3 regions of the Pseudomonas sp. 15C genome follow, and region 1 is predicted to be linked to each of the others. Evidence: riboswitches for the same ligand, from Rfam matches in the RefSeq annotation. Region 1 holds a riboswitch; each other region holds the start of a gene.
What was found. Region 1 has a riboswitch for cobalamin ahead of cobO (cob(I)yrinic acid a,c-diamide adenosyltransferase). Riboswitches for the same ligand answer to the same signal wherever they lie in the genome.
Positions count from the first base shown of each region.

Region 2: another riboswitch for cobalamin. It lies ahead of cobW (cobalamin biosynthesis protein CobW); the one in region 1 lies ahead of cobO (cob(I)yrinic acid a,c-diamide adenosyltransferase).
Region 3: another riboswitch for cobalamin. It lies ahead of ACYYKW_RS18855 (ABC transporter substrate-binding protein); the one in region 1 lies ahead of cobO (cob(I)yrinic acid a,c-diamide adenosyltransferase).

Region 1 covers NZ_JBUDGD010000041.1:33,890-43,674, forward strand. Annotated here, with positions in the region: gene ACYYKW_RS19250 (PQQ-dependent sugar dehydrogenase) at 1-194, opposite strand, end outside; gene ACYYKW_RS19255 (hypothetical protein) at 261-845, opposite strand; cobalamin riboswitch at 1,009-1,232, shown strand; gene cobO (cob(I)yrinic acid a,c-diamide adenosyltransferase) at 1,314-1,925, shown strand; gene ACYYKW_RS19265 (cobyrinate a,c-diamide synthase) at 1,922-3,322, shown strand; gene bluB (5,6-dimethylbenzimidazole synthase) at 3,319-3,969, shown strand; gene cbiB (adenosylcobinamide-phosphate synthase CbiB) at 3,966-4,874, shown strand; gene cobD (threonine-phosphate decarboxylase CobD) at 4,867-5,859, shown strand; gene ACYYKW_RS19285 (cobyric acid synthase) at 5,856-7,307, shown strand; gene cobU (bifunctional adenosylcobinamide kinase/adenosylcobinamide-phosphate guanylyltransferase) at 7,454-7,975, shown strand; gene cobT (nicotinate-nucleotide--dimethylbenzimidazole phosphoribosyltransferase) at 7,972-9,027, shown strand; gene cobC (alpha-ribazole phosphatase family protein) at 9,024-9,599, shown strand; gene ACYYKW_RS19305 (adenosylcobinamide-GDP ribazoletransferase) at 9,601-9,785, shown strand, end outside.
Region 2 covers NZ_JBUDGD010000013.1:49,876-59,660, forward strand. Annotated here, with positions in the region: gene cobN (cobaltochelatase subunit CobN) at 1-3,759, opposite strand, end outside; gene cobW (cobalamin biosynthesis protein CobW) at 3,763-4,833, opposite strand; cobalamin riboswitch at 4,934-5,145, opposite strand; cobalamin riboswitch at 5,230-5,451, shown strand; gene ACYYKW_RS09785 (CbtB domain-containing protein) at 5,569-5,766, shown strand; gene ACYYKW_RS09790 (CbtA family protein) at 5,778-6,479, shown strand; gene ACYYKW_RS09795 (cobalamin biosynthesis protein) at 6,476-6,889, shown strand; gene cobM (precorrin-4 C(11)-methyltransferase) at 6,968-7,714, shown strand; gene nfuA (Fe-S biogenesis protein NfuA) at 7,815-8,399, opposite strand; gene ACYYKW_RS09810 (SET domain-containing protein) at 8,666-9,785, shown strand, end outside.
Region 3 covers NZ_JBUDGD010000039.1:43,278-53,062, forward strand. Annotated here, with positions in the region: gene ACYYKW_RS18830 (ABC transporter substrate-binding protein) at 1-331, opposite strand, end outside; gene ACYYKW_RS18835 (LTA synthase family protein) at 688-2,898, shown strand; gene katG (catalase/peroxidase HPI) at 3,049-5,319, shown strand; gene map (type I methionyl aminopeptidase) at 5,400-6,191, opposite strand; partial or broken gene ACYYKW_RS18850 (ParD-like family protein) at 6,188-6,556, opposite strand; cobalamin riboswitch at 6,769-6,962, shown strand; gene ACYYKW_RS18855 (ABC transporter substrate-binding protein) at 7,105-8,118, shown strand; gene ACYYKW_RS18860 (FecCD family ABC transporter permease) at 8,115-9,131, shown strand; gene ACYYKW_RS18865 (ABC transporter ATP-binding protein) at 9,128-9,785, shown strand, end outside.

The DNA.
Region 1 (9,785 bases):
GCGGCCGTCGGTTTTGCCCCCTCGGGCCAGCCGATCGCGGGGGCGATGTTCACCGTCGGGATCAGGGTCTTGTTCGGTTCCGGCAGTTTCGGCGACGGGCCAGTGCCGTCGGAGACCTGCAGGCTGGAGGTTTCGCCGCAGGCGCTGAGCCCGCCGGCGAGGGCGATGACGAAAACGAGGTGGGGCTTGCGCATTGCTGATCTTCCCTATGAATGCATTCCTAACCATAGAGGAGGGCGCAAGCCCGATGGTTCAACTGCTCAACCGCGGGCTTCCTTGAACAGCACGGCGATGCCCGGGTGATAGTTGCCCGCGTCGCTGTGCAATTTGCGGTAGGCGTAGGGGAAATACCAGGCCACGGCGCAGGTGTGTTCCTTTTGCAGGTCGTCGACCATGTCCTGCAATTCTTCGGGGCTGGCGCTGTGCTGGGCCTTTTGCGGGGCGACGAACAGGCAGCCGAGCTTGAGATCGCTGGCGTAACTGATGCGTTTGGCGTCAGAGGTTATATCGGCCAGGGGTTGGGTCAGGTTGAGGTTGTTCGCCCTTGGCCAGCGTTGTGTGGCCTGAATGAAGGCGCGGTCTTCGCTGCCGGCGATAAACAGATCGGCGCGGGCATTGCGCTCGCCGTCTTCGTTCTGTTTACGGGTGACGGTGTCGTTCAAGGTCACCAGTTCGGCCATCCAGGCGGCGGCCGAGAGCAGGCCGAGGTTGGCTTTCTCATCATGCCAGTACGGCGTATCGCCGTCGCCGCGCACGGTGTTGTAGCGGTCGATACAGTCAAACCAGCGTTCAAGCACCGGGCGCAGGAATTCCAGGCGCGGGTTGCTGATGATCATGCCTTGCATCGTCATCGTCCTTATTGTTGTGGTGTGCTTTTTCGAGAAAAGCATGGCTCTTTGATATCACTTGTCACAGTCTGGCACAAGATTGCCGGCAGATAATTGATTGAGGGCAGTTTCTCGCCCGTTGGCCGCCTCTTTAATTGACGCTCCACCCCCAACCCTCTAACCTTCGCCGCTTGTTTCAGGTGCTCTGTGACCTGCGTCGACAGAGTGAAACAGGGAAGCCGGTGAGGGTGGTCTTCACGCGAAGCCACGACGATCCCGGCGCTGCCCCCGCAACGGTAAATGAGTGAACACTGCGTTCAATGCCACTGCTCAACAGCGGGAAGGCGCGCAGTCTGGCCAACGCCGCTCATGAGCCCGGAGACCGGCCTGATCCATCCAGCGGCATCACGGTGGGCGATGCCAGGCTTTTTGCCGTCTATTCTTGTGCCTGCCCGCCGTTTACCCGTCTCAACGGAGAGCTCCCCCATGACCGATTCCCCCGAGCGCGACGAACGCCATCTGGCGCGCATGCAGCGCAAAAAAGCCGTGATCGACGAACGCATCGCCAATTCGCCCGACGAGTGCGGCCTGGTGCTGGTGCTGACCGGCAATGGCAAAGGCAAAAGCAGCTCGGCCTTCGGCATGCTCGCCCGCGCCATGGGCCACGGCATGCAGTGCGGCGTGGTGCAGTTCATCAAGGGCCGCAACAGCACGGGCGAGGAGCTGTTCTTCCGCCGCTTCCCCGAGCAAGTGCGCTTCCATGTGATGGGCGAAGGTTTCACCTGGGAGACCCAGGACCGTCAGCGCGATATCGCCGCTGCCACGGCGGCGTGGGAAGTTTCTCGCGAACTGCTGCGCGATCCGTCGATCGGGCTGGTGGTGCTCGACGAATTGAACATCGCCCTCAAGCACGGTTATCTGGATCTCGATCAGGTGCTCAGCGATTTGCAGGCGCGGCCACCGATGCAGCATGTGGTGGTGACCGGGCGCGGCGCCAAGCCGGAAATGATCGAGATGGGCGATACGGTCACGGAAATGGGCATGCTCAAGCATGCGTTCCAGGCCGGGATCAAAGCGCAGAAAGGCGTCGAACTTTGAATCAGCCCCGTCACTGCCCGGCCGTCCTGATTGCCGCGCCGGCTTCCGGCCAGGGCAAGACCACGGTCACCGCCGCGCTCGCCCGTTTGCATCGCAATCAGGGGCGCAAGGTCCGCGTGTTCAAATGCGGCCCGGACTTTCTCGACCCGATGATCCTCGAGCGCGCCAGCGGTGCGCCGGTCTATCAACTGGACATGTGGATGGTCGGCGAGCAGGAAAGCCGTCGCCTGTTGTGGGAAGCCGCCGGCGACGCGGACCTGATTCTGATCGAAGGCGTGATGGGCCTGTTTGACGGCACGCCGTCGAGCGCCGACCTGGCGCGGCATTTTGGCGTGCCGGTGCTCGGAGTGATCGACGGCACCGCCATGGCGCAGACCTTCGGCGCACTGGCGCTGGGCCTGGCGAAATATCAGCCTGACCTGCCGTTCGCCGGGGTGCTGGCCAACCGCGTCGGCACCCAGCGTCATGCGCAATTGCTCGAAGGCAGCCTCACCGAAGGCCTGCGCTGGTACGGCGCGTTGTCGCGCGAGACCGGCATCGAGCTGCCGAGTCGCCATCTTGGCCTGGTGCAGGCCAGCGAACTGAATGATCTGGACCTGCGCCTCGACGCTGCCGCCGACGCACTGGCCAGCAGTTGCGAAGTCGCCTTGCCGCCCGTCGTCGAATTCGCAGCGCCGGACGTGACTGCTGCTGAGCCGTTGTTGCACGGCGTGCGGATCGCCGTGGCCCGTGATGAAGCATTCGCCTTCACCTATGGCGCAAGCCTCGATCTGTTGCGGGCGATGGGCGCCGAGTTGAGCTTCTTCTCGCCGATCCGCGACACGCAATTGCCCGAGGCGGACAGCCTGTATCTGCCGGGCGGTTACCCTGAGCTGCACCACGTTGCACTGGCACAGAACACTGCGATGCTCGAGGCGATCCGCGCGCACCATGCGGCAGGCAAGCCGTTGCTGGCCGAGTGCGGTGGCATGCTTTATCTGCTCGATTCGCTGACCGATGTCGAAGGCACCCGCGCTGAACTGGTCGGGTTGTTGCGGGGCGAGGCGGTGATGCAAAAGCGTCTGGCGGCGTTGGCGTTGCAGGCGGTCGATCTGCCGGAAGGCTCGTTGCGCGGGCACACGTATCACCATTCGCTGACGACCACCGAACTGACGCCGATTGCCCGTGGGCTGAGCCCGAACGGTGGGCGAGGGGCCGAGGCGGTCTACCGTGAAGGGCGGATGACGGCTTCTTATGTGCACTTTTATTTTCCGTCGAATCCTGCGGCTGTCGCTGCGCTGTTTGCGCCCGGTCTTGAGACCGCCATCGCTGGCAAGCCAGCTCCCACAGGGGATTACGTTTCGTCAGGTATTGCACCGTCCACTGTGGGAGCTGGCTTGCCAGCGATGGGGCCATGACCGACAACGCATTCTCCGAAGCCGAGCGCCAAGCGGTTTACCGAGCCATCGCCGAACGCCGCGACATGCGTCACTTCAGCGGCGGCACTGTTGAACCGCAACTGTTGCGGCGTTTGCTCGAAGCCGCCCATCAAGCGCCAAGTGTCGGCCTGATGCAGCCCTGGCGTTTCATCCGCATCAGCGACCGCGCCCTGCGCGGGCAGATTCAGCATCTGGTGGAAGCAGAACGCGTGCGCACCGCCGAGGCCCTTGGCGAGCGCAGCGACGAGTTCATGAAACTCAAGGTCGAAGGCATCAACGACTGCGCCGAAGTACTGGTGGCGGCGCTGATGGACGATCGCGAAAAACACATTTTTGGCCGGCGCACGCTGCCGGAGATGGACATGGCTTCGCTGTCCTGCGCGATCCAGAATCTGTGGCTGGCGTCCCGTGCCGAAGGATTGGGCATGGGCTGGGTGTCGCTGTTCGAGCCGCAGGCGCTGGCCGATCTGCTGCACTTGCCGCCGGGTGCCAAGCCGCTGGCCGTGCTGTGTCTGGGCCCGGTCAAAGAGTTCTACCCGGCGCCGATGCTGGTCCTCGAAGGCTGGGCGCAGGCGCGACCGCTGAACGAATTGCTGTACGAAAATTACTGGGGAGTGAGTCAATGAGTGTGGCGTTGTTGAGTGTCGCCGCGGTGGCGCTGGATGCGCTGCTCGGTGAACCGAAACGCTGGCATCCGCTGGTGGCGTTCGGCAATTTTGCCGGGCGCATCGAGCAACGTTTCAACGCCGGTGGCCGCGGCTGGCGCAGCCATGGTGTGACCGCGTGGGTGATCGCGGTGCTGCCGCTGACGCTGCTCGCCACGGCGTTTTCCTGGGCACCCTATGTCGGCTGGATCATCGAGATTCTTGCGCTGTACTGCGCCCTCGGCATGCGCAGTCTCGGCGAACATGTTGCGCCAGTGGCTGCGGCATTGCGCGCCGACGATCTGGCCGAAGCGCGTACTCGCGTCGGCTATCTGGTCAGCCGCCAGACCGACGAGCTCGACAGCAACGCCGTGGCCCGCGCCGCCACCGAATCGGTGCTGGAAAATGGCAGCGATGCGGTCTTTGCTGCGCTGTTCTGGTTTGTCGTCGCCGGTGCGCCGGGCGTGGTGCTCTATCGCTTGAGCAACACGCTGGACGCGATGTGGGGCTATCGCAACGAACGCTTCGAACGCTTCGGCTGGGCGGCGGCGAAAATCGACGACGTGTTGAACTACATTCCTGCACGGCTGGTGGCGCTGACCTACGCGCTGCTCGGCAAAACCCGCCTCGCGCTCAAGTGCTGGCGCACCCAGGCGCCACAATGGGACAGCCCCAACGCCGGCCCGGTGATGGCGGCTGGCGCTGGCGCACTCGGCGTCGAGCTGGGTGGGCCGGCGATTTACCACGGTGAATTGCACGAGCGCCCGCAACTTGGTGAAGGCGCCCCCGCCGATGCCGATTCCATCGACCGCGGCTGGCAATTGGTCCAGCGCGGGGTATGGTTATGGCTGCTGATTCTTTGCGTGGGGGCTGAATTCTATGCTTGAGCACGGTGGCCGACTGCGCAAGGCTGCACACGATTACGGCATTGCCGAAGCCGACTGGCTGGATCTGTCCAGCGGCCTGGCGCCGTGGCCTTTTCCGATCCCGGAAATCCCCTTGCGCGCCTGGGCTCGCCTGCCGGAAACCGACGATGGCCTGGAGCAGGCGGCGTGCGATTACTACGGCGCCGCGCAAGTGCTGCCGGTGGCCGGTTCGCAGATGGCCATCCAGTTGCTGCCACGCTTGCGCCGTGCCGGCAAGGTCGGCGTGTTGTCACCGTGCTATGCCGAACATGCCGAGGCGTGGCGGCGCAGTGGCTACATCGTTCGCGAAGTGCTGGAGCAGGAAGTCGAGTTCTTTCTCGACAGCCTCGACGTACTGGTGGTGGTCAACCCGAATAATCCGACCGGCCTCAGCCTGACCCCGGCGCGCCTGCTCGACTGGCACGCGCGGCTGGCCCAGCGCGGCGGCTGGCTGGTGGTCGACGAAGCGTTCATGGACAACACGCCGCATTTGAGCCTGGCCGCCCATAGCCACCAGATCGGCCTGATCGTGTTGCGCTCGTTCGGCAAGTTTTTCGGTCTGGCCGGGGTGCGTCTGGGCTTCGTGCTGGCTGAGCGCAAGTTGCTCAAACTGCTCGCCGAACAGGTCGGACCGTGGGCGGTCAGCGGGCCGACGCGGGTGCTCGGCCAGGCGTGTCTGCAAGACACCGAAAATCACACGCGCCAGCGGATTCGCAGCGATGAAGCCAGCGAACGGCTGGCGGCGTTGCTCGAGCGCTACGGCTTCAAGCCGCAGGGTGGCTGCGCGCTGTTTCAGTGGCTGGTTACCGAGCACGCCGAAACGCTGCACGACTTCATGGCCCGGCGCGGCATTCTTCTGCGCCTGTTCACCCACAACTGCAGTCTGCGTTTCGGTCTGCCCGGCAATGCCGCCGATGAGCTGCGACTCGCACACGCCCTCGACGCCTACCGTAAGGAACACCCATGACCACGCTGATGGTGCAGGGCACCACGTCGGATGCCGGTAAAAGTACGCTGGTGACGGCGCTCTGTCGTTGGGCGACCCGTCAGGGCGTCGCGGTGGTGCCGTTCAAACCGCAGAACATGGCGCTCAACAGCGCGGTGACGGCGGACGGCGGCGAGATCGGCCGCGCGCAAGCGGTGCAGGCGCAGGCTGCTCATCTCGAACCGCACACCGACATGAACCCGGTGCTGCTCAAGCCCAACAGCGACACCGGCGCGCAAGTGATCATTCACGGCCGAGCGGTGACGACGATGAACGCCGTCGCCTATCACGACTACAAAGCCATCGCCATGCAAGCGGTGCTGGCCTCGCACGAACGCCTCAGCGCCGCCTATCCACTGGTGATGGTCGAGGGCGCCGGCTCACCGGCCGAGATCAATCTGCGTGCCGGCGACATCGCCAACATGGGCTTTGCCGAAGCGGTGGATTGCCCGGTGCTGCTGATCGCCGACATCAATCGTGGCGGGGTCTTCGCTCATCTGGTCGGTACTTTGGAGTTGCTGTCGCCGAGCGAACAGGCGCGGGTCAAAGGCTTCATCATCAACCGCTTTCGCGGTGACATCGCCTTGCTGCAACCGGGCCTCGACTGGCTGGAACAGCGCACCGGCAAACCGGTGGTTGGCGTATTGCCGTATGTGCTGGATCTGCATCTTGAGGCTGAAGACGGCATCGACCAGCGCCAGACCGACAAGGCTGAGCAAGTACTGAAAGTCGTGGTGCCGGTGCTGCCGCGCATCAGCAACCACACCGATTTCGATCCGCTGCGTTTGCATCCGCAGGTCGATCTGCAATTTATCGGGCCGGGACAGGTGATTCCGCCTGCGGACCTGATCATCCTGCCCGGCTCGAAAAGCGTGCGTAGCGACCTCGCGTATCTGCGCGCCAATGGCTGGGAAACCGCTATCAACCGGCATTTGCGTTACGGCGGCAAAGTGCTGGGCATTTGCGGCGGCCTGCAGATGCTTGGCGAGCAGGTCCACGACCCGTTGGGCCTGGAAGGCGCAGCGGGTTCCAGCGCCGGGCTGGGGTTGCTCGCGTTTGAAACGACGCTCGAAGCCGAGAAGCAATTGCGCAACGTGCGCGGGCGGCTGGCGCTGGAAAACGCGGCGGTCAGTGGTTATGAAATCCATGCTGGCGTCACCCGCGGGCCGGCGCTGGAGAACGCAGCAGTGTTTCTCGATGACGGTCGTTGCGACGGCGCGCAGAGTGATGACGGCCAGGTGTTCGGCACCTATCTGCATGGCTTGTTCGAATCGCCAGAGGCGAGTGTGGCGATGCTGCGCTGGGCCGGGTTGAGCGATGTGCAGACGGTGGATTACCACGGCCTGCGCGAGCGCGATATCGAACGCCTGGCGGATCTGGTGGAGCAGCATCTGGATACCGGGTTGTTGCGTGAGCTCTGTGGGATCTGAGGTGAATGCATCGCTAGCAGGCTAGCTCCCACAGGGTTTCGCGTCGTATACAAAGTTCATGAACAACCGCTGTCCACTGTGGGAGCACAGCTAGCCTGCTAGCGATGACTGCAGCCGCCTCAATAAATAACTTTCAGGATGTTCCGATGCTCCAACTGATCCTAGGCGGCGCCCGCTCCGGCAAAAGTCGCCTGGCAGAAAAACTCGCCAGCGATAGCCATCTGGCGGTGACCTACATCGCCACCAGCCAACCACTCGATGGCGAAATGAACGCGCGCGTCGCTCACCATCGTGCCCGCCGTCCGGCTGAATGGGCGCTCATCGAAGAACCCCTCGAACTGGCCCGGGTTCTGCGCGAGTCCGCCAGCGCCGAGCGGTGCCTGCTGGTCGATTGCCTGACGTTGTGGCTGACCAATCTGCTGATGCTCGACGACGCCGAACGCCTCGTCGCCGAGCGTGAGGCGCTGCTCGATGGCCTGGCATCGTTGCCGGGTGAAATCATTTTTGTCAGCAACGAGACCGGTATGGGTGTCGTGCCGCTGGGCGAATTGACTCGCCGCTATGTCGATGAAGCCGGTTGGCTGCATCAAGCTCTGGCCGAGCGTTGTCAGCGTGTTGTCCTGACCGTTGCCGGCCTGCCCCTGACTCTGAAAGGACCTGCGTTATGACTCAAGCCTGGTGGCTCAACCCGTGCCAATCGGTCGACAACAACGCCGTTGAACAAGCGGCGGCGCGGCAGCAGCAACTGACCAAGCCGGCCGGTTCGCTCGGTCGGCTGGAAAGGATCGCGGTGCAACTGGCCGGCCTGCAAGGGCAGGTCAAACCGACGCTGGAGCAGATCTGGATCGCGATTTTTGCCGGCGATCACGGCGTGGTAGCGGAGGGCGTTTCGGCGTTCCCGCAGGAAGTCACCGGGCAGATGCTGCTCAACTTCGTCAGCGGCGGCGCGGCGATCAGCGTGTTGGCGCGACAGCTCGGCGCTCAGCTGGAAGTGGTCGATCTGGGCACCGTGAATCCGGCGCTGAATCTGCCGGGCGTGCGGCATGTAAACATCGGCGCGGGCACGGCGAACTTCGCCCACGGCGCAGCAATGTCCCAGGCCCAGGGCGAGTCAGCCTTGCAGGCCGGTCGTGACAGCCTGTTGCGGGCAAAAGCGGCAGGCACGCAGTTGTTTATCGGCGGCGAAATGGGCATCGGCAACACCACGGCGGCCAGCGCCCTGGCCTGCGCCTTGCTCGATTGCCCGGTCGCGCACCTGACCGGCCCCGGCACCGGGCTGAATGCCGCAGGCGTCAGCCATAAGGCGCAGGTGATCGAGCGCGCCCTGGCCTTGCACGCGGCACAGCGCGGCGATGCGTTGCAGACGCTGTTCAACCTCGGTGGGTTCGAAATCGCCGCGCTGGTCGGCGCTTATCTGGCTGCGGCGCAGGAGGGTGTTGCGGTGCTGGTCGACGGCTTTATCTGCACAGTCGCTGCGCTGGTCGCGGTGCGCCTGAACCCGGCCTGCCGCGAGTGGCTGCTGTTCGGCCATCGCGGTGCCGAGCCGGGCCATCGGCATGTTCTCGAAACGCTGCAGGCCGAGCCGTTGCTGGAACTCGGTCTGCGCCTGGGTGAGGGCAGCGGCGCGGCGCTGGCGGTGCCGCTGTTGCGCCTGGCCTGCGACCTGCACGGGCAAATGGCAACGTTCGCTGAAGCGGCGGTGGCGGATCGTCCGGCATGACCTTGCATCTTCATCTGCTGCGTCATGGCGAAACCGAACTGGGCGGCGGCCTGCGCGGCAGCCTCGATGATGCGCTGACCGAGTTGGGCTGGGCGCAAATGCGCGCAGCGGTGGTCGCGGGTCGGCCGTGGGATCGAATCGTCAGCTCGCCGTTGCAGCGTTGCGCGCGGTTCGCCGCCGAACTCGGCGAACAACTGAACCTCAGCGTGCATCTGGACAAGGATTTGCAGGAACTGCATTTCGGCGCCTGGGAAGGACAAAGTGCGGCGGCGCTGATGGAGACTGACGCCGAGGCGTTGGGGCTGTTCTGGGCCGATCCGTATGCCTTTACGCCACCGGATGGAGAAGCGGTCAGCGACTTTTCCGCGCGAGTATTGGCGGCCATTGAACGGCTGTACGCAACGTACGCAGGCGAGCGAGTTCTGCTGGTCAGCCATGGCGGCGTGATGCGTCTGCTGCTGGCGCGGGCGCGCGGTTTGCCACGCGAGCAACTGCTGAATGTCGAGGTGGGTCATGGCGCACTATTTGCGCTGACGGTCGCGGCCGACGGCTCGCTCAAGGAAGGTCACTGAGATGTTGCCGCTGTGGATCGCCTTGCAGTTTCTCAGCAGTCTGCCGATTCGGCTGCCGGGCATGCCCGAGCCAGAACAGCTCGGTCGCTCATTGCTGTTCTATCCGCTGGTGGGTTTGCTGTTTGGCCTGATCCTTTGGGCTATGAATATGCTGTTGGCCGGTGCGCCTTTGCTGCTGCACGCGGC
Region 2 (9,785 bases), on a different contig from region 1:
GAGCATGCGTTCGGTCATGTCTCGCAAGGCATGCGGATTGTGCTCGCGGACAAACTCCCGGGTCTGCGGGTCCAGCAAATAGGCGTCGGCCAGCAACGCATATTGATGATCGTCGATCAACTGCGTGGTCGCGTCGAAGGCAAACAGGTTATCGACCGTCGCGGCCATCTCGAACGCGCCTTTATAGCCGTGACGCTTGACCCCGTCGATCCACTTCGGGTTTGCTGCGCGTGAGCGAATTACCCGGTTCAGCTCTTCTTTCAGGGTGCGGATTTTCGGCAAATCAGGTTGGCTATGATCGCCGTGATAACTCGCCGCCGCTTCGCCGCGCAGGCTTTCCACGGCGGCGAGCATGCCGCCCTGGAACTGGTAGTAATCGTTGGAATCGAGCAAGTCATGCTCGCGATTGTCCTGATTCTGCAGCACCGCCTGCACCTGACTCAGACGTTGGACGAACTGCTCGCGTGCAGCGGTCCCCTCGTCGGCGCCGCCATACGCGTAAGCGCCCCAGTTCAGATAAACCTCGGCGAGGTCTTCGCGGCTCTGCCACAGGCGACCGTCGACAGCGCCCTGCACGCCAGCGCCGTAAGCACCGGGTTTGGCGCCGAAGATACGCCAGCCGGCCTGGCGCCGCGCGGTGTCCTCGTCGACGCCGGACTGACGCAGCGTCTCGCGCTCGGCGCGCACTTTGGCCGCCAGCGGATTGAGGTCGTCCGGCTCGTCCAGCGCCGCGACCGCTTGCACCGCAGCGTCGAACAAGCGAATCAGGTTGGCAAACGCATCGCGGAAAAATCCCGAAACGCGCAACGTCACATCGACGCGCGGGCGGTCGAGCAGGCTCAGCGGCAGAATCTCGAAATCATCGACACGCTGACTACCGGTGGCCCACACCGGCCGTACGCCCATCAGCGCCATGGCCTGGGCAATGTCGTCACCGCCGGTGCGCATGGTTGCGGTGCCCCAGACCGACAGGCCGAGCTGACGCAAATGGTCGCCGTGATCCTGCAGATGCCGTTCGAGAATCAGCGTCGCTGACTGAAAACCGATACGCCACGCGGTGGTGGTCGGCAGGTTGCGCACATCCACCGAATAGAAATTGCGCCCGGTCGGCAGCACGTCGAGGCGCCCGCGACTGGGCGCGCCGCTCGGGCCGGCGGGGACGAAACGGCCACTGAGGGCGTCGAGCAGACCGCGCATTTCTGCCGGGCCGCAGGCGTCGAGGCGTGGTGCGATGACTTCGCGCAAATTATCAATGATTAACCCGACTTCAGCCCACCCCGATTCCTGTAGGAGTGAGCCTGCTCGCGATGGCGGTGTGTCAGTTGATTTGATGTTGGCTGATCCACTGCTATCGCGAGCAGGCGAAGGCCTACAAGGGATATGCAGGGATTCGGAGATCAGCTCGGTGGCGAACAATTCGAGGCGTTCGCGGGTGTCGCCGGCGGTGCGCCAGACTTCGTCGGTGACGGTTTGCAGTTCGCTTGGACGCGGTCCCTCCCACGGCTCGGCCAGAGCGCAATCCAGTGGATCGAAACCTAGTTCAAACGCTTTTGCCACCGCGCGCAGCAGGCTTGATTGCGCGCCCTTGCCATCCCCGCGCGGAATCCGCAGCAAGGCCAGCAAGGTATCGATGCGCAAACGCCCGCTCGGCGACTCGCCGAAGATATGCAGGCCATCGCGAATCTGCGACTCCTTCAAATCACACAGATACGTATCCAGACGCGGCAACCAGATCGCCGCGTCGGCGTCACTGTCCAGCGCGGCGTCGAGTTGCAGCTCGCGGTCGATCTGCGTATCGCGCACCAGTTGCAGAATGTCGCGTTGCAATTCCCGGGCGCGGCGCGGGTCGAGCAACTGCGCTTCGTAATACTCGTCGGCGAGCAGTTCGAGATTGCGCAACGGCCCGTAGGTTTCCGCGCGGGTCAGCGGCGGCATCAGGTGGTCGATGATTACCGCTTGCGTACGCCGTTTGGCCTGGGCGCCCTCGCCCGGGTCATTGACAATGAACGGATAGATATTCGGCAGCGGCCCGAGCAGCGCGTCCGGCCAGCAGTTTTCCGAGAGGCCGACACCTTTGCCCGGCAGCCATTCAAGGTTGCCGTGCTTGCCGACATGGATCACCCCGTGCGCGCCATAGGTGTTGCGCAGCCAGAAATAGAACGCCAGATAAGCGTGCGGCGGGACCAGGTCCGGGTCGTGATAAACCGCACTCGGGTCGACCTGATAACCACGCGCTGGCTGAATGCCGACGAAGGTCAGACCGAAACGCAGCCCGGCGATCATCATGCGTCCGTCGCGGCACATCGGGTCGTTGTGCGGCGCGCCCCAACGGGCGATCACAGCGGCGCGGTTGGATTCAGGCAATGCATCGAACATCGCCATATAAGCGTCCATCGCCAGGCTTTGCTGGCATGGGCGCAGGTCAATCGTGTCGAGGTCATTGCTGACGCCGCCGAGCAATTGCTGGATCAACTCGCTGCCGCTGCCTGGCAAATCGGCCGAAACCGGATAGCCCTCAGCCTGCAACGCACGCAGGATATTCAGCGCTGCCGCTGGCGTGTCGAGGCCGACACCGTTGCCGATGCGCCCGTCGCGGGTCGGGTAGTTGGCGAGAATCAGCGCGATGCGCTTTTCGCTGTTCGGTACCCGCGCCAGAGCAGTCCAGCGCCGCGCCAGTTCAGCAACAAAATCCATGCGCTCGGGTTGCGCGCGATAGCACACCACATCCGATTGGCTGCGCTCGCTGCGCCAGGCCAGATCCTTGAAGCTGATCGGCCGACTGATGATGCGCCCGTCAAGTTCCGGCAAGGCTATGTGCATGGCCAGATCGCGCGGGCCCAGGCCTTGCTCGCTGTCGCGCCAGCCGGGCTCGTTGTCCTGGGCGCAGATCGCCTGGATCACCGGGATATTGCGGCGAAACGGTCGCAGGTGCGGCGCTTCGGGACTGGACTGGGCAAAACCGGTGGTATTGAGGATCACCCCGGCCTCGACTTCGTCCAGCCAATCCTCGACCACCGTCAGGCAGCCGGGTTCTTTCAGGCTGGCCACGGCGATGGGCAAAGGATTGAGCCCCGCAGCTTGCATGCGCTGGCAAAACACATCGATGAACCCAGTGTTGGCTGCTTGCAGGTGCGAGCGGTAAAACAGCAGCGCCGCGACCGGTTGTGCGGGCAGCCATTCAGCTTGCCAGTCACTCAGGGCAGCAGTAGTTTTGGTCGGGTGGTAAATCGCTGTACGCGGCAAGGTTTGCGGCTCGCCCCACGGGTAATCGCGGGCGAACCAGCGATTGCCCAGGCAGCGGAAAAAATCCAGCGCGTTGCCCAGTCCACCCTGACGCAAGAACTGCCAGAGACGGTCACGGTCCACCGCGCTGACGGTGCTCAAGTCGCTGAGTTCCGGGTCGGGGCGATCGTCGCCCGGCACCAGAATCACTTGCACGCCGCGCTCGGACAATTCCACCAGGCGCTCGACGCCATACCGCCAATAGGCGATGCCGCCATGCAGCGAAATCAGAATCAGCTTGGCGTGGCGCAACACTTCATCGACGTACAGATCGACCGAGGCGTGATTCTGCACCTGCATCGGGTTGGCCAGGCGCAGGCTCGGGTAGTCCTGCGGCAACTGCTGCGCCGCTTCGGCGAGCAGCGCAAGGCTGGAATCGCCGCTGCACAGGATCACCAACTCGGCGGGCGTCTGGCCAAGGTCGGCAATGTTGTCATCCGAGACGAAACCGCCGGGCTGGGTCCTGAGCAGGTGCATGACTTAAACGCTGAGCGCGGCGCGCAGTTGCGCTTCGAGCTGCGCTGCATCCAATTCCTGGCCGATCAACACCAGACGCGTTACGCGCGCTTCGTCGGCGCCCCACTGACGGTCAAAATGCTTGTCGAAGCGCGTACCTACGCCTTGAATCAGCAAGCGCATCGGCTTGTTCGGAATCGCGGCGAAGCCTTTCACGCGCAGGATGCCGTGTTGCACCACCAGTTGCGTCAGCGCGTCGAGCAGCAGGCTTTCGTCGGCTTGCGGCAGTTCGATGGAGATCGAGTCGAAGGCGTCGTGATCGTGGTCATCGTGATCGTCATCACCGTCGTGGTGATGGTCGTGGTGACTGTGACGGCTGTCGATGTGTTCTTCGGAACCGGCACCGAGGCCGATCAGCACGTCCAGCGGCAGACGGCCGTTGCTCGCTTCAATGATTTTTACCGCAGGTGGCAACTCTTCGGCGACTTCAGCGCGCACGCGCGCCAGATCTTCTGGACTGGTCTGGTCGGCTTTATTGAGGATCACCAGATCGGCGCTGGCCAGTTGGTCGGCGAACAGTTCGTGCAGCGGTGACTCGTGATCGAGGTTCGGGTCAAGCTTGCGCTGGGCATCGACCTGATCCGGGAACGCGGCAAAGGTGCCGGCGGCCACGGCCGGGCTGTCGACCACAGTGATCACCGCATCAACGGTGCAGGCGCTGCGGATTTCCGGCCACTGGAAGGCTTGCACCAACGGCTTGGGCAAGGCCAGGCCCGAGGTTTCGATGAGGATGTGATCGAGATCGCCGCGACGCGCGACCAGTTCGCGCATCACCGGGAAGAATTCTTCCTGCACGGTGCAGCACAGGCAGCCGTTGGCCAGTTCGTAAACGCGGCCGCTGGCTTCTTCTTCGGTGCAGCCGATGGTGCACTGCTTGAGGATTTCGCCGTCGATGCCCAGCTCGCCAAACTCGTTGACGATCACCGCAATGCGCCGGCCCTGAGCATTGTCGAGCATGTGCCGCAGCAAGGTGGTTTTGCCCGAACCGAGGAAACCGGTGACGATGGTGACGGGGAGTTTGGCCAGTGTTTTCATCGGTATGCCCTTTGGCAAGCGGCGGGCATACGGGACGAGGACCGGCCACGCGCAGGCGCGCCGGAAGTATTCGCCACCGGATCACCCCGCCCGGTTGAAAGTGAGAATCTGTGACGAGGCAGGTCTCCTGGCTGACAGTGTTCAGGCGCCGGGCCTGGCATTCGCTGCGCCTTCCCGCGGGCTCGTGGACCGAGCTGGCAGTGGCGTTGCAGCGAACATCACCGTTCACAGTTGCGGGGGCAGCCGCGGCTTTGACCGCGTTCCCTTCTTAGCTTCGACAGATGCCGAAGAACCTCGAAGGCGCAAGGCTACGCATGGGTTGATGATGGGTCAATGCTTTGGTTTCGTGGATATTCACTACTGCCCGAAATTGACTCAAACCCACCCGCATGCTCTCCTGTACGCCTTGTTACGGGTGCCCTTCACAGGGTGAAACGGGAAACCGGTGAATCATGTGCTTTACTCAGAGCCATGTCAGTCCGGTGCTGCCCCCGCAACGGTAAGCGAGCGAAGCGTCAAAACCACTGTGCCAACCCGGCATGGGAAGGTGACGCTTGCAGGTCGGCCAGGCGCCAACCCCTCGCGAGCCCGGAGACCGGCCCGCAACACACAGTGCGCTATCGGCGTCACTGGACATAACAAACCCGCGGTGGGCGGGCGCTGTTCGTACCTCTGCGTGTCCGTCACGCAGGGTCCGCATGCGTTCGACTGCCCCTTACACTATAGGGAAGCGCCATGTCGATCATCAGCAGCACCGGCAGCAACACGGATAAAATCGCCAGCACCACCACCCTGAGCCAACGCCTGATTGCCGCCGCCTTCGCCTCGATTCTCGGCGCGGGCCTGGTGTATTTCGCCGGTTTCTCGCATATCGAAGCGGTGCACAACGCGGCCCACGACACCCGCCACAGCGCTGCGTTTCCGTGCCACTGAGACCTCTCGACATGATCAAGCGAATTGCGCAAACCGCAGGTTTCACTGGCCTGCTGGCCGCCCTGCTCCTCACGCTGCTGCAAAGCTTCTGGGTCTCGCCGCTGATTCTTCAGGCGGAAACCTATGAAAAATCCGAGCCGGTCGCCGCAGTCCACGAACACGCGGCCGGCACCGCGGCGCACAGCCATGACGGCGAAGCCTGGGAGCCGGAAAACGGCTGGCAGCGCGTGGTTTCGACCACCGGTGGCAATCTGGTGGTGGCGGTCGGTTTCGCCCTGATGCTTGCCGGCCTGTATACATTGAGAGCGCCGCGCTCCACCGCGCAAGGCTTGCTCTGGGGTCTGGCCGGTTACGCGACGTTCGTGCTGGCGCCAACGCTGGGCCTGCCGCCGGAATTGCCGGGCACCGCTGCGGCTGATCTGGCGTCGCGGCAGATGTGGTGGATCGGCACTGCGGCCTCGACCGCCGTCGGCCTGTCGCTGATCGCCTTCAGCCGGCACTGGCTGATGAAGCTGCTCGGTGTAGCGATTCTCGCCGTGCCGCATGTGATCGGCGCGCCGCAGCCGCTGGTGCATTCAATGCTCGCGCCCGAGGCGCTGGAAAGCCAGTTCAAGATCGCTTCGCAGTTGACCAACGTGGCGTTCTGGCTGGCCCTGGGCCTGATCAGCGCCTGGTTGTTCCGCCGCAACAGCGACGGTCACTACCACGCATGAGCGATGACCGCGCGGCGTCCACGCTGGTGGTCGGCCTCGGCTGCCAACGCGGCTGTCCGACCAGCACGCTGCGCGCGTTGCTCGACCAGGCCTTGCAGGCGCACCGCATCGAGCTCAAGTCAATCAAGGCCCTGGCCAGCATCGATTTGAAGCGCGACGAACCGGGCCTGCAAGAACTGGCCGTACAACTGGCCTTGCCCCTGCTGTACTTCAGCAGCGAGGAATTGGCCGGTTACCAGTCAATGCTCAGCCACCAGTCGCAAATCGCTTACGAACGCACCGGCTGCTACGGCGTGGCGGAAAGCGCAGCGCTGGCGCTTGCCGAACAACTCCTGCAGGCGCCGGCAAAGCTGCTGATCAGCCGACAAAAATACGCTCAAGCCACTCTGGCGTTGGCCGGCGCCGCGTAAATCCTGATAATCGCCGCCATCCATCATGAACAATCTTCATCTGAAGCGTTGTCGCGCCTCTTCTCCAAGGATCCAACGATGACCGTTTATTTCATCGGCGCCGGCCCCGGCGACCCGGAATTGATCACTGTCAAAGGCCAACGGTTGATCCGCCACTGTCCGGTGATCATCTATGCCGGTTCACTGGTACCCGCCGCAGTGCTCGAGGGGCACCAGGCGCAAACCGTGGTCAACAGTGCCGAGCTGCACCTTGAGCAGATCATCGAGCTGATCAAGACCGCGCATGCCGACGGCCATGACGTCGCACGGGTACATTCCGGTGATCCGAGCCTGTACGGCGCGATCGGTGAGCAGATTCGTTATCTGCGTGAGCTTGGTATCCCGTTCGAGATCATTCCGGGCGTGACGGCCACCGCCGCCTGTGCGGCGCTGCTCGGAGCCGAACTCACCCTGCCGGATGTGTCGCAAAGCGTGATTCTGACTCGCTATGCCGACAAGACTGCGATGCCGGCGGGCGAAGAACTGGGCAATCTGGCCCGACATGGTGCAACCATGGCGATTCACCTGGGGGTCAATCATCTGGAGAAGATTCTTGTGGAGTTGTTGCCGCATTACGGTGCGGATTGTCCGATTGCGGTGATTCACCGGGCGACGTGGCCGGATCAGGATTGGGTGGTGGGCACGCTTGCGGACATTGCGGACAAGGTTGCAGCGAAAGGCTTTCGGCGTACGGCATTGATTCTGGTCGGGCGGGTGCTGGGGAGTGAGGTGTTCAGCGAGTCGTCGTTGTATCGGGCGGGGCATGCGCATCTTTATCGCCCTTGATGGCCTCTTCGCGAGCAGGCTCGCTCCCACCCTGGGTAAAGCGGGGGCATAAAAAAACGGCGCTCACGGGGCGCCGTTTTTCATATTCGCAGCGAACGCCTTAGTAGTAGGCGTTTTCTTTCTGCGTGTGGTCGGTCACGTCGCGCACGCCCTTGAGCTCAGGGATGCGCTCGAGCAGCGTGCGCTCGATGCCTTCCTTCAAGGTCACGTCGGCCTGGCCGCAGCCCTGGCAACCGCCACCGAACTGCAACACCGCAATGCCGTCTTCCACCACATCGATCAGGCTGACCTGACCGCCGTGGCTGGCCAGCCCCGGGTTGATTTCGGTTTGCAGGTAGTAATTGATGCGCTCGTTGACCGGGCTGTCGGCGTTGACCATCGGTACTTTGGCGTTTGGCGCCTTGATGGTCAGCTGGCCGCCCATGCGGTCGGTGGCGTAGTCGACCACGGCGTCGTCGAGAAACGCTTCGCTGAACGAATCGATATACGCGGTGAAGCTTTTCAGCCCCAGCGCCGTATCTTCAGGTTTTTCTTCGCCCGGCTTGCAGTAGGCAATGCAGGTCTCGGCGTACTGGGTGCCAGGCTGGGTGATGAAGACGCGGATGCCGATGCCCGGGGTGTTCTGCTTGGACAGCAGATCAGCCAGGTAGTCGTGGGCGGCGTCGGTAATGGTAATAGCGGTCATGGAAACTCCTCGCAGGCTTGGGCGCAGTTTACGCCAATCGGCGCGCGGGACAAAGTCCCAGTATTTTTGTCGGAAAAAGCGGCGCGCGTACCCTCACCCGCTCGCTGACGGCGAAGAAGGCTGCGCTTGAACGGCGAGTACCCTGTTAACAAATGGAAACCCAAGCACATTCGCGCCATATATATGTATACCTCTGCGAGTTTTCCACGCCCTTATATTCAACGCCTTCGACTATTTTTCCAGCCGCTACGGTTCAAAGGCCTTGAATGTCTACTTCGTTATCCAGTTTCTACAACAAGACGCCCCCGCGCAGATTGCAGGATCTCAACCACCTGATCAGTTACCTGCATGAGCTCATCGACGATAACGTCAACATGGATGCCAGTCAGCTCTATTACTACCCGCCCGCCACCTCTGAATTGGGGCGCGAGTGCAAGGAAGCCTTTCGCGTCTTGAAAAAACTCGAGACAGACGAAGATTTCATAACGCATCTCTCCATGCCTGCCAAGGTCGATCAATCGTTGTTGGGCAACGATTTCCTGGAAGACTTTCTGTCCTTTCAGTTGAGTTCCACGAAGTCGCCAACACCTGACCCTGCGGAAGTTTTCCCGATCGCCGGTCACTCGGTAACGCTCAGAGATGTGCCGATATATTGGTCGATCGACGTGGATGTCTTGCTGGATATCTACCGCAAGGTCGGCAACGGGCTTAAAAGTGACGGTTCGGTGCGCTTCGACCTGGTGCTGGCCTGGTACGCGCTGATTCCGCGGCGTCCCGCCAAACATGCCGACTGGCAGCGCCTGCTGCACAACCTGGTTGAGCATCGCGCGTTATGGCTGCTCGGGCATCACGGTCCCGTCAGCGACTTCGAACACTTGTTCAGCGCTGAAGGCGAAGAAACGATCATGCGGGTTGTCCGCCAGATCGAAGCCGAAACTTCACGCTGCCTGCTGGCAAATGTCGTACCGGTGAAACCCAGTGGCAGATTTGAAACGTTGAGCCAAACCACGCCGGTAGCACTTCTGGAAACAGCCTTGCAGTCGGCCGATAACCTGCAACTGGCGCAACGTATTGCCAGGGAACTGGATTGGTACACCGCAAAGAACAAGCAAGATGGCCCAGCCAGTGTTTTGACGAAATTGTTGTGGCGAGCGCTCTGGCTGAGCATCAAACCAGGCGCGCACACCAACAATCAAAACGAGTTGCAGATACTGATCGAGCCCGCCTGTAGTTATTCGTCCATACACAAATCATTGATCGAAGAATTTCAAAGATCACTTCACGTCGAGCGGCCCATTGCCTTGTTAGCGGTGGCCATCATGAAGAGCAATGTGGCCAGCGAAGCGTGGGTTCAGGACATCCCCGACGCACTGCCGTATGCCACGT
Region 3 (9,785 bases), on a different contig from region 1:
CGTTCTGTTTGCCTTTGGTGCGATCCCACACGGTGAGCATCGGCGGCACGCCGGCCGAGACTACGTCGAGCGAACCGGTCAGCAGCGCTTCATTCATCGCGGTGGCGCCGGAAATGCTGTTCCAGTCGACCTCGATGTCCAGGCCCTGGGCTTTGCCATGTTTCTCGATCAGTTGCTGGTCGCGGACCACGTCGAGGATCAGATAACCGATGCCGAACTGCTGGGCGATGCTGATCTTGCCCTCGGCCTGAGCGACCGAGCTGAACAACGCTGTGCCCGCCAGGGCGGCGGCCAACAGGGTCAATGCGGAACGTTTCAACGGTGTGGGCATGACAACCTCGCAGCAGGGGGTGGTTTGCTGAAAGGCCTGACTTTATCGCTATAAAAAATAGAAATTAAATATCTTTATTGCATATCGATAGCACTGGACGCTGAGCGTATGCCTTGCGCTGCTACAACGTCGAACGTTAACAGCCTGACACAATAAAACCCCGGGAAAATCCCCATCGGCAAACAGGCCGTTCGCCGCGCTCCACCAGCAACCATAGGGGTTTCCAGTTGCTTTTCCATTCGCGCCAGCGCTCGTCCCTGCGCATCACCCGAGCGTTTTAAAAGGCAATCAGATGGCCGAGCCTTGCTATCATCGCCCACACTTTTATGACGATTTGATGGCTGGAAGGTCTTTTTGTGAGCGCTCTTTTCAACCGGTTGCGGCAACCACACGCCCGACTGTTTTCTCTGCTGCTGTTGGTATTGATTGTGCCGATGAGCCTGCGCGCGGCGTTGGGCTGGTCGAGCCCGTTGGGTTATCTGTCGGATCTGGCCGTGGGCAGCCTGTTGCTGGTTTTGCTGCATCGCCGTGCGTGGTGGCTGGCTCTGCCGGTGCTGCTGTTGTGGAGCGTGCTGGCGGTGGCGACCGCGGAACTGGTCAGCGCGGTCGGTCGGTTGCCGACGCCTTCCGACATTCATTACCTGGTCGACCCGCAATTCGTGGAAAACTCCACCGGCGGCGGCCTGGCGCACCCCGCACTGGGCCTGACATTGCTGCTGGCATTACTGGTGTGGCTGCTGACCCGCTTCGCCGGCCGCGACCGACCGCTCACGCCTCTGCCCCGTGCAGTCTGGGGCGCGCCGCTGGTGTTGTTCGCTGCGCATTGGGGCGCGCAGAACCTGTGGCCGAACGAAGCCGACCCGTGGCGTTTGTACAACTTGCCGCATCAACTGCTCGCCAGTGAAGTGGCGGACCTGCAGATTCGCGCCGAGGAATGGCTGGACGGCGATGCCGAAGAACCCGCACCGGCGATGGCCGGGCTGACCGATGTCGACCTAAACGGAGAAAAACTGCTGACCGCACCGGGACAGGCGCGCAACGTGCTGATCATCGCACTGGAGGGCATTCCCGGCGCCTACATCCGCGCCAACCGCGAGGCCATCGGCAGTCATTACCAGGAAGACCTGATGCCCAACCTCAGCCGCTGGGCCGAGCGCGGCATGAACACTCCGGATTACGTGCTGCACACGCACCAGACCATTCGCGGTCTGTACGCCATGCTCTGCGGCGACTACGACAAACTCAACAACGGCACGCCCAAAGGCGTGGAAATGCTCACCCTCAACGAGCGCAATCAGGCCTGTCTGCCGGCACAACTGCGTGACCACGGTTTCAGCACGCATTACCTGCAAGGTGCCGGGCTGCGCTTCATGGCCAAAGACAAGATCATGCCGCACATCGGCTTCGATGCCACCCATGGGCTGGAATGGTTCAGCAACAGCAACTATCTGGTATTTCCATGGGGCAAGGATGACAAGGCGTTCTTTGAGGGTGCGCTGGATTACGTTGGCCAGTTGAAGAAACACAAACAGCCGTGGATGCTCACCCTGCTCACCGTGGGCACTCACCAGCCCTACTCCGCACCGGACGATTATCTGCAGCGTTACGAAACGCCGAAGCAGGCCGCCGTCGGTTATCTCGACGATGCGCTGGATCAGTTTCTCAGTGGCCTGGAACGCAAAGGCGTGCTCAAGGACACGCTGGTGGTGATCACATCGGACGAATCCCATGGCATCGACGGCGTGCGTCTGGCCTCCTCGTGGGGGTTCAACCTGACCCTGGCACCGGAGCAGGCGCAACTGCCGCGCCTGAACAAAGGTGTCTATGGTCACGTCGATCTGAGCACTTCGATCCTCGACTACTTCGACCTGCCAGTGCCCTCCGCGCTGAGCGGTCGCTCGCTGTTCCGTGACTATGATTCCGGCCGCGAAATCATGTCATTCACCAATGGCAAGCTGCGCTATCACGATGGCCGCGGCATCTTCTCCGAATGCGACATGCCGCGCCGCTGCCGCTATTACGAAAGCGCTGGTTTCATCGCCGACAGCGCCATTTACAAGGGTCGCTACAGCGGTCATCCGGCCCGGCAGATCGCCGCCCGCGCCAATGCCCTGGACCTGTCGCTGCTGCGCACACCGCTCAATCATCGCTACCAGTTCGGCAGCAACAACATCATCCCGCTGCAAGCGCAGATCAAGGATGACTGGGCCGACAACCTGATCGGTGCGCAGTACCTGGAAATGCCCAAGGGCTCGCACACTCGCGTCCGCCTGACCGTGCGCGCGGTCGACCCGCAGCAAGCGGCGTACATACAACTCAAGGCCAAGGAGTTCGAACAGGACGTGCAGCTGGGCTTACCGGCGGAAATGGTCGCAACGGCGGATCAGCCGCTGGAAATGGACTTCAGCTTTGAAAACCCGCAACAGCGCAAGGCGTTTTCGTTTCATTTGCTCGGTTACGGGCAAGGCGCGGTGGAAGTCAGTGACTTCAGCGTGATCACTGAACTGCCGGGGCAAGAGGACATTCTCGACGATGTGCCCGATGACGACACGGCGCAATCGAGCTGATCCCGCTGACCCGAAGCAGCGCGGCGCTGAGAGAGTTTGCCTATCGGCGCGCAATACCTGCGCTATTAGCTGGTTTGCCAAGTCGGGTCTAGCCTTACAAGTCCGAAGTCGGCACCAGCCGGCCGCAGCAGACCTGATAGGGACTCGAACATGGCAAGCGAATCGAAATGCCCGTTCAACCATGCCGCCGGTGGCGGCACGACCAACCGAGACTGGTGGCCGAATCAACTGAACCTGAAAATCCTCAGTCAGCACTCGCCCAAGTCTGACCCGCTGGGCCAGGACTTCGACTATGCCAAGGCGTTCAATAGCCTGGATTTTCAGGCGCTGAAGCAAGATATCAGCGCATTGATGACCGATTCTCAGGACTGGTGGCCGGCGGACTTCGGTCACTATGGCCCGCTCTTCGTGCGCATGGCCTGGCACAGCGCCGGCACCTACCGGACAGCCGATGGTCGCGGTGGCGCCGGCTCCGGTCAGCAACGGTTCGCCCCGCTCAACAGTTGGCCGGACAACGTCAGCCTCGACAAGGCCCGCCGCCTGCTCTGGCCGATCAAGCAGAAATACGGCCGCAACATTTCCTGGGCCGATCTGATCGTGCTCACCGGCAACGTCGCGCTGGAATCCATGGGCTTCAAGACCTTTGGTTTTTCCGGTGGTCGCGCCGATGTCTGGGAACCGGATGAAGACGTGTACTGGGGGTCGGAAACCGAATGGCTGGGCGGTGACAATCGTTACGGCAAGAGCAACGGCCCGGTACAGGAACCCGGTGACGGTACGCTGGTAGCCGAACCGGATCTGCACGGCAAGGAAGAAAGCCGCACCGATCAGGGCGAGCGCAATCTGGAGAACCCGCTCGCTGCGGTGCAGATGGGCCTGATTTATGTGAACCCGGAAGGTCCCGAGGGCAACCCGGACCCGGTCGCCTCGGCCAAAGACATACGCGAAACCTTCGGCCGCATGGCCATGAACGATGAAGAAACCGTGGCGCTGATTGCGGGCGGCCACGCGTTCGGCAAGACCCACGGTGCCGGCCCGGCCGACAACGTCGGCCCTGAACCGGAAGCGGCCGGCCTCGAACAGCAAGGCCTGGGCTGGAAAAATGCCTTCGGCACCGGCAAGGGCGCAGACACCATCACCAGTGGTCTGGAGGTGACCTGGACCTCCACGCCCACCCGCTGGAGCAACAACTACCTGGAAAACCTGTTCGGCTTCGAGTGGGAACTGACCAAGAGCCCGGCCGGGGCGCATCAGTGGCAACCGAAAAACGGCGCCGGCGCCGGCACGGTTCCGCATGCCCATGACCCGAGCAAAAAGCTCTCGCCGACCATGCTCACCTCTGATCTGGCGCTACGGTTCGACCCGGCTTACGAGCAGATCTCGCGACGCTTCCTGGCCAATCCCGAGCAATTGGGCGACGCCTTCGCCCGCGCCTGGTACAAACTGATCCACCGCGACATGGGCCCGCTGTCACGCTACCTCGGCCCGGAATTGCCCAACGAAGAATTGCTCTGGCAAGACCCGTTGCCGGACGTCAGCCATGCGTTGATTGACGACAGCGACGCCGCCGCGCTGAAAAGCAAAATCCTCGCCTCAGGCCTGTCGGTTGCGCAACTGGTCTCAACGGCGTGGGCGGCGGCCTCGACCTTCCGCGGCTCGGACAAACGTGGCGGTGCCAACGGCGGGCGTTTGCGTCTGGCACCACAGAAGTTCTGGCAAGCCAACCAGCCAGAGCAACTGGCCCATGTGCTGCAAACCCTGGAGGGCATTCAGAGCGAATTCAATGGCGCAAGCACTGGCAAGAAAATCTCGCTGGCGGACCTGATCGTGCTGGCCGGCAATGCCGGGGTCGAGCAAGCCGCACAGAACGCTGGTCATTCAGTGAGCGTGCCGTTCTCGCCCGGGCGCGTGGATGCCTCGCAGGAGCAGACCGATGTCGAATCGTTCGGCTTCCTTGAACCGATTGCCGACGGTTTCCGCAACTACAGCAAAGGCAAATACACCGTCGCGGCTGAAACCCTGCTGATCGACAAGGCGCAACTGCTGACCCTCACCGCCCCGGAAATGACCGTACTGCTCGGCGGCCTGCGGGTGTTGAATACCAACGTCGGGCAGACCCGGCATGGTGTCTTCACCGATAAACCCGAAGCGCTGAGCAATGACTTTTTCACGAACCTGTTGGACATGGGCGTGGAGTGGCAACCGACGACGCGCGATGCTGATGAATTCGAAGGACGGGACCGCAAGACCGGCGCGCCGAAATGGACCGCAACCCGGGTGGATCTGGTGTTCGGTTCCAATGCGCAGTTGCGCGCGCTGGCCGAGGTGTATGCCAGTGCGGATGCACAACAGCAGTTCGTCAATGACTTCGTCAAGGCCTGGACGAAGGTCATGAACCTGGATCGGTTCGATCTGAAGTAACGGCCAAAAGAAAACGCCGCTTGTTCAAGCGGCGTTTTTTATGCGTTGGATTTCACGAATTCTGACCGCCAAACGCAGTATCAACTGATAGCCGCATACCCCTCGATCTGATCCGGCCACGCCGTCAGCACTTCAAACCCGGTCTCCGTCACCGCCACCATGTGCTCCCACTGCGCCGACAGCGAGCCATCCTTGGTCAGCACCGTCCAGCCATCGGGCATGTTCTTCACGTGGCGTTTGCCGGCGTTGAGCATCGGTTCGACGGTAAAAATCATTCCCGCCTTGAGCTTCATCCCTTGATTGGGAAAGCCGTAATGCAGAATCTGCGGTTCATCGTGGTAGATCTTGCCGATGCCATGGCCGCAATACTCGCGCACCACGCTGAAGCCTTCCTTTTCGGCGAGGCTCTGAATCGCGTAACCGATATCGCCCAGCGTGGCGCCCGGTTTGACCGCGCGAATACCTGCGCACATGGCGTCATAGGTGGTCTTGATCAGATGTTGCGCTTCAGGCGTGGCCTCACCGACCACGTACATGCGGCTGGTGTCGCCGAACCAGCCGTCCTTGATCACGGCGATGTCGAGGTTGAGGATATCGCCATCCTTCAGCGGAGTAGCAGAAGGAATGCCGTGGCAGACCACGTCGTTGACCGAGGCGCAGACGGTTTTCGGGAAGCCGTGATAACCGACGTTGGCCGGAACGGCTTTCTGTACGTTGACGATGTAGTCGTTGCACAGCCGATCCAGTTCATCGGTGGTCACCCCGGCCTTGACGTGGGGTACCAGCATGGCCAGCACTTCGGCAGCCAGTCTGCCGGCCGCGCGGGATTTTTCGATCTCGGCCGGGGTGTTGAGCTTGATCTGGTTTCTCATGCGAGGGCGACTTCCTGTGTCAGTTGGTGCAGGTCGAGCCCGCCATTCTGCTCGGCGCGGATCAGCAAACGGCAGATCGCGCTGTGGTCGAGGTTGGGGTGCAACTCGGCGAGCATGCCGATGCGCATCCAGTGCTCGGCCTGCGCGTTGATCGAGCGGCTGAGTGCATTGCTGGAGATGCGCAGGTTTTCGTGCATGTCTTCGGAAATTTTTACGATGCCCATGGAGGTAATCCGATACGGAATGTATATGGATCGTATATTAGCGTTGGGGGTTCGCGGATTGCAAATCCGGGTTGTGACGTTTGTTTTTTTCAGGATCTGCAGGCGGGTGGCTAGAGGCATGCGGTCGGCTTTGGACTTGTGGTGGCCCCGCCCCTCACCCCAGCCCTCTCCCCCTGGAGAGGGAGCCGATCTTCGTTAGCTTCTGAATTTGTGTTCAGCTCGGTACTCGGTGTGGCCATATGTCGCCCAAACACCGCGGTCAGTCCCCTCTCCCTACGGGCGGTCCGACGTTTCGGGAGGGTTAGGGTGAGGGGCTTTTCAAAAGATTCATCTCCCCCTCATCCCCCCAAATCGTCTACCATGCCGCCGCCGGTTTCCGCATGGGATTAATAGGGAATCCGAGGTGCTTGTTCAGCATCGATCGGAACTGCCCCCGCAACTGTAGGTGCCGAGCCTGCTCCTCGACTGCCACTGGGTAACCCCCGGGAAGGCCGGAGCCAGGCGATGACGCATCAGTCAGGAGACCTGCCGGCACAATGACTACTAACCGGCGGGGTGTCCGGGAAGGACATCGTGCCGTGCGCGTTTTTCGCGTGATGACCGGCCTTGCGTTATTTCCTGATGGCGCTTGATGGTGTGTTTCCAAACCGTACCCGCCCTCCCCGTACGGTTCCATTGGAGACTGCCCCATGCTGCTGCCCCGTATTGCCACCCTGTTCACCAGTCTGGGCCTCTGTGCCTTGGCGCAAGCGGCGCCCACGGTTTATCCGCTGACGATCGAGAACTGCGGCAGCAGCCTGACGTTTCAGCACGCCCCGGCACGCACGATCACCATCGGCCAGGCCGGCACGGAAATGCTCTATGCCCTGGGTCTGAGCGACAAAGTCGTTGGCACTTCGCTGTGGTTCAACGACGTGCTGCCCCAATACAAGGCGCAGAACGAAAAGATAGAGCGCCTCGCTGATAACGAACCGAGCTTCGAAGCGGTGATCGGCAAGCGCCCGGAACTGGTCGCCGTGGAGCTGGAATGGATGGTCGGCCCGCAAGGTGCGGTCGGCACCCGCGAGCAGTTTCATGAGTTGAAGATTCCGACCTACCTGCTGCCCTCCGATTGCGAAGCCAAGGACAACCTCGTCGGCTCCGATGGCACGCGGCTGGCGCCGTTTCGCATCGACAGCATCTACAAAGGCGTGAGCCAACTGGCGCAGGTTTTCGATGTGCAGGCGCGTGGCGAACGGCTCAACGAACGACTCAAGGCCAGCCTCGCGCAGTCGATCGCCACGGCGAAAACCCAGCAGCGCAAGGATGTCAGCGCTGTGGTCTGGTTTTCCAGCGCCGAGATGGACATCGAGCCGTTTGTGGCCGGGCACAAAGGCGTTCCGGATTTCATGCTGAGCACCCTGGGTGTGCGCAATGTGGTCGAGTCGGATGAAGAATGGCCGACCGTGGGTTGGGAAACCATTGCCAAAGCCAACCCGACTTTCCTGGTCATCGCGCGCATGGATCGTCGGCGTTTCCCGGCTGACGACTATCAGAAGAAACTCGCGTTCCTGCGCAGCGACCCGGTGACGCGCAACATGGACGCGGTGAAACACAACCGCATCATCATCCTCGATGCCATGGCCATGCAGGCCAGCCTGCGCACCTTCGACGGCCTGGCGCAACTGGCCGCCGCCATCAATGCCTACGACCTGGCGCCATGAGCAGACGCCTGATCCGTTCGCTGCTGGTACTGCTGACGCTATCGGTTGCGCTTATCGGCGGCGTGGCGATCGGTGAGACTTCGATCGAGCCGGGCGTGGTGCTGCAAGTGCTGGCCAACAAGCTGTGGGGCGCCGGTTATGTGCTCGACCCGATCGATGAAGGCATCGTCTGGAATTACCGCCTGACCCGCGCACTGGTCGCCGCTGCCTGCGGCGCCGGGCTGGCAACGTGCGGGGTGATCTTGCAGTCGCTGTTGCGCAATCCGTTGGCCGATCCTTATCTGCTGGGCATCTCCGCCGGGGCCTCGACTGGCGCGGTAATGGTCGCCTTGCTTGGCGTGGGTGCCGGGCTGGTGTCGCTGTCGGCCGGCGCGTTTGCCGGTGCGGTGACGGCATTCGTGCTGGTGATTCTGCTGGCACGGGTCAGTGGTTCGGCCAACGGTACCGGGCAGATCATTCTGGCCGGGATTGCCGGCTCGCAATTGTTCAATGCGCTGACCGCATTCCTGATTACTCGCTCGGCGAGTTCCGAGCAGGCCCGCGGGATCATGTTCTGGCTGCTCGGCAACCTCGGCGGGGTGCGCTGGCCGTCGGTGTGGCTGGCGGTGCCGGTGGCCCTGCTCGGGCTGGTCGTGTGCCTGTGGCATCGGCGGGCGCTGGATGCGTTTACCTTTGGCGCGGATTCGGCGGCGTCGCTCGGCATACCGGTGCGCCGCGTGCAGATTCTGCTGATCGGTTGCGCGGCGCTGGTCACGGCCGTGATGGTCTCGATTGTCGGTTCGATCGGTTTTGTCGGCCTGGTGATCCCCCATGCGGCGCGGTTGTTGCTCGGCACCGGGCATGCTCGATTGCTGCCGGCGAGTGCCTTGGGCGGCGCGGTGTTTCTGATTGCCGCCGATGTGTTGTCGCGCACCCTGATCAAGGGGCAGGTGATTCCGGTCGGGGTGATCACCGCGCTGGTCGGCGCGCCGGTGTTTGCGCTGATTCTGGTGGGCCGGAGGTCGGCGCGATGAACGCGGTATTGAGTTGCTCAGACTTGAGTTTCAAGGTGCGCGGCGCCGAGTTGCTGAAGGCTGTCAGCCTGCAGGTGCAACGCGGCGAAACCCTGGGCATTGTCGGGCCGAATGGTGCGGGTAAATCGACCTTGTTGAAGCTGTTGGCCGGCCTGCGCGAGCCGAGCGCTGGCGAGGTACTGCTCGACGGTCAGCGCCTGAGCAAAATGGCGCGCCGCAGCGTTGCGCAGACGCTTGCGGTGGTCGAGCAACAGGCTGACACCGATGACGGCATTCGCGTGTTCGATGCGGTGGCGCTGGGGCGTACGCCTTGGTTGTCGGCGTTGCAACCGTGGTCGGCTGCGGACGCTGCCATCGTTGAGCAGGCGCTGGTGGATGTCGATGCGGTGCACTTGCGTCAGCGCGTCTGGCGCAGCCTGTCGGGGGGTGAGAGACAACGGGTGCACATTGCCCGTGCACTGGCGCAGCGGCCGCAGATTCTGTTGCTGGATGAGCCGGCCAACCATCTCGATATTCAGCATCAGTTGACGATTCTCAGTGTTGTGAAAGCGTTGCCGGTGACTACGTTGATTGCGCTGCATGATCTGAACCAGGCGCTCAAGTGTGATCGTCTGGCGGTGCTTGAGCGGGGGGAGTTGGTGGCGCTGGGCAAGC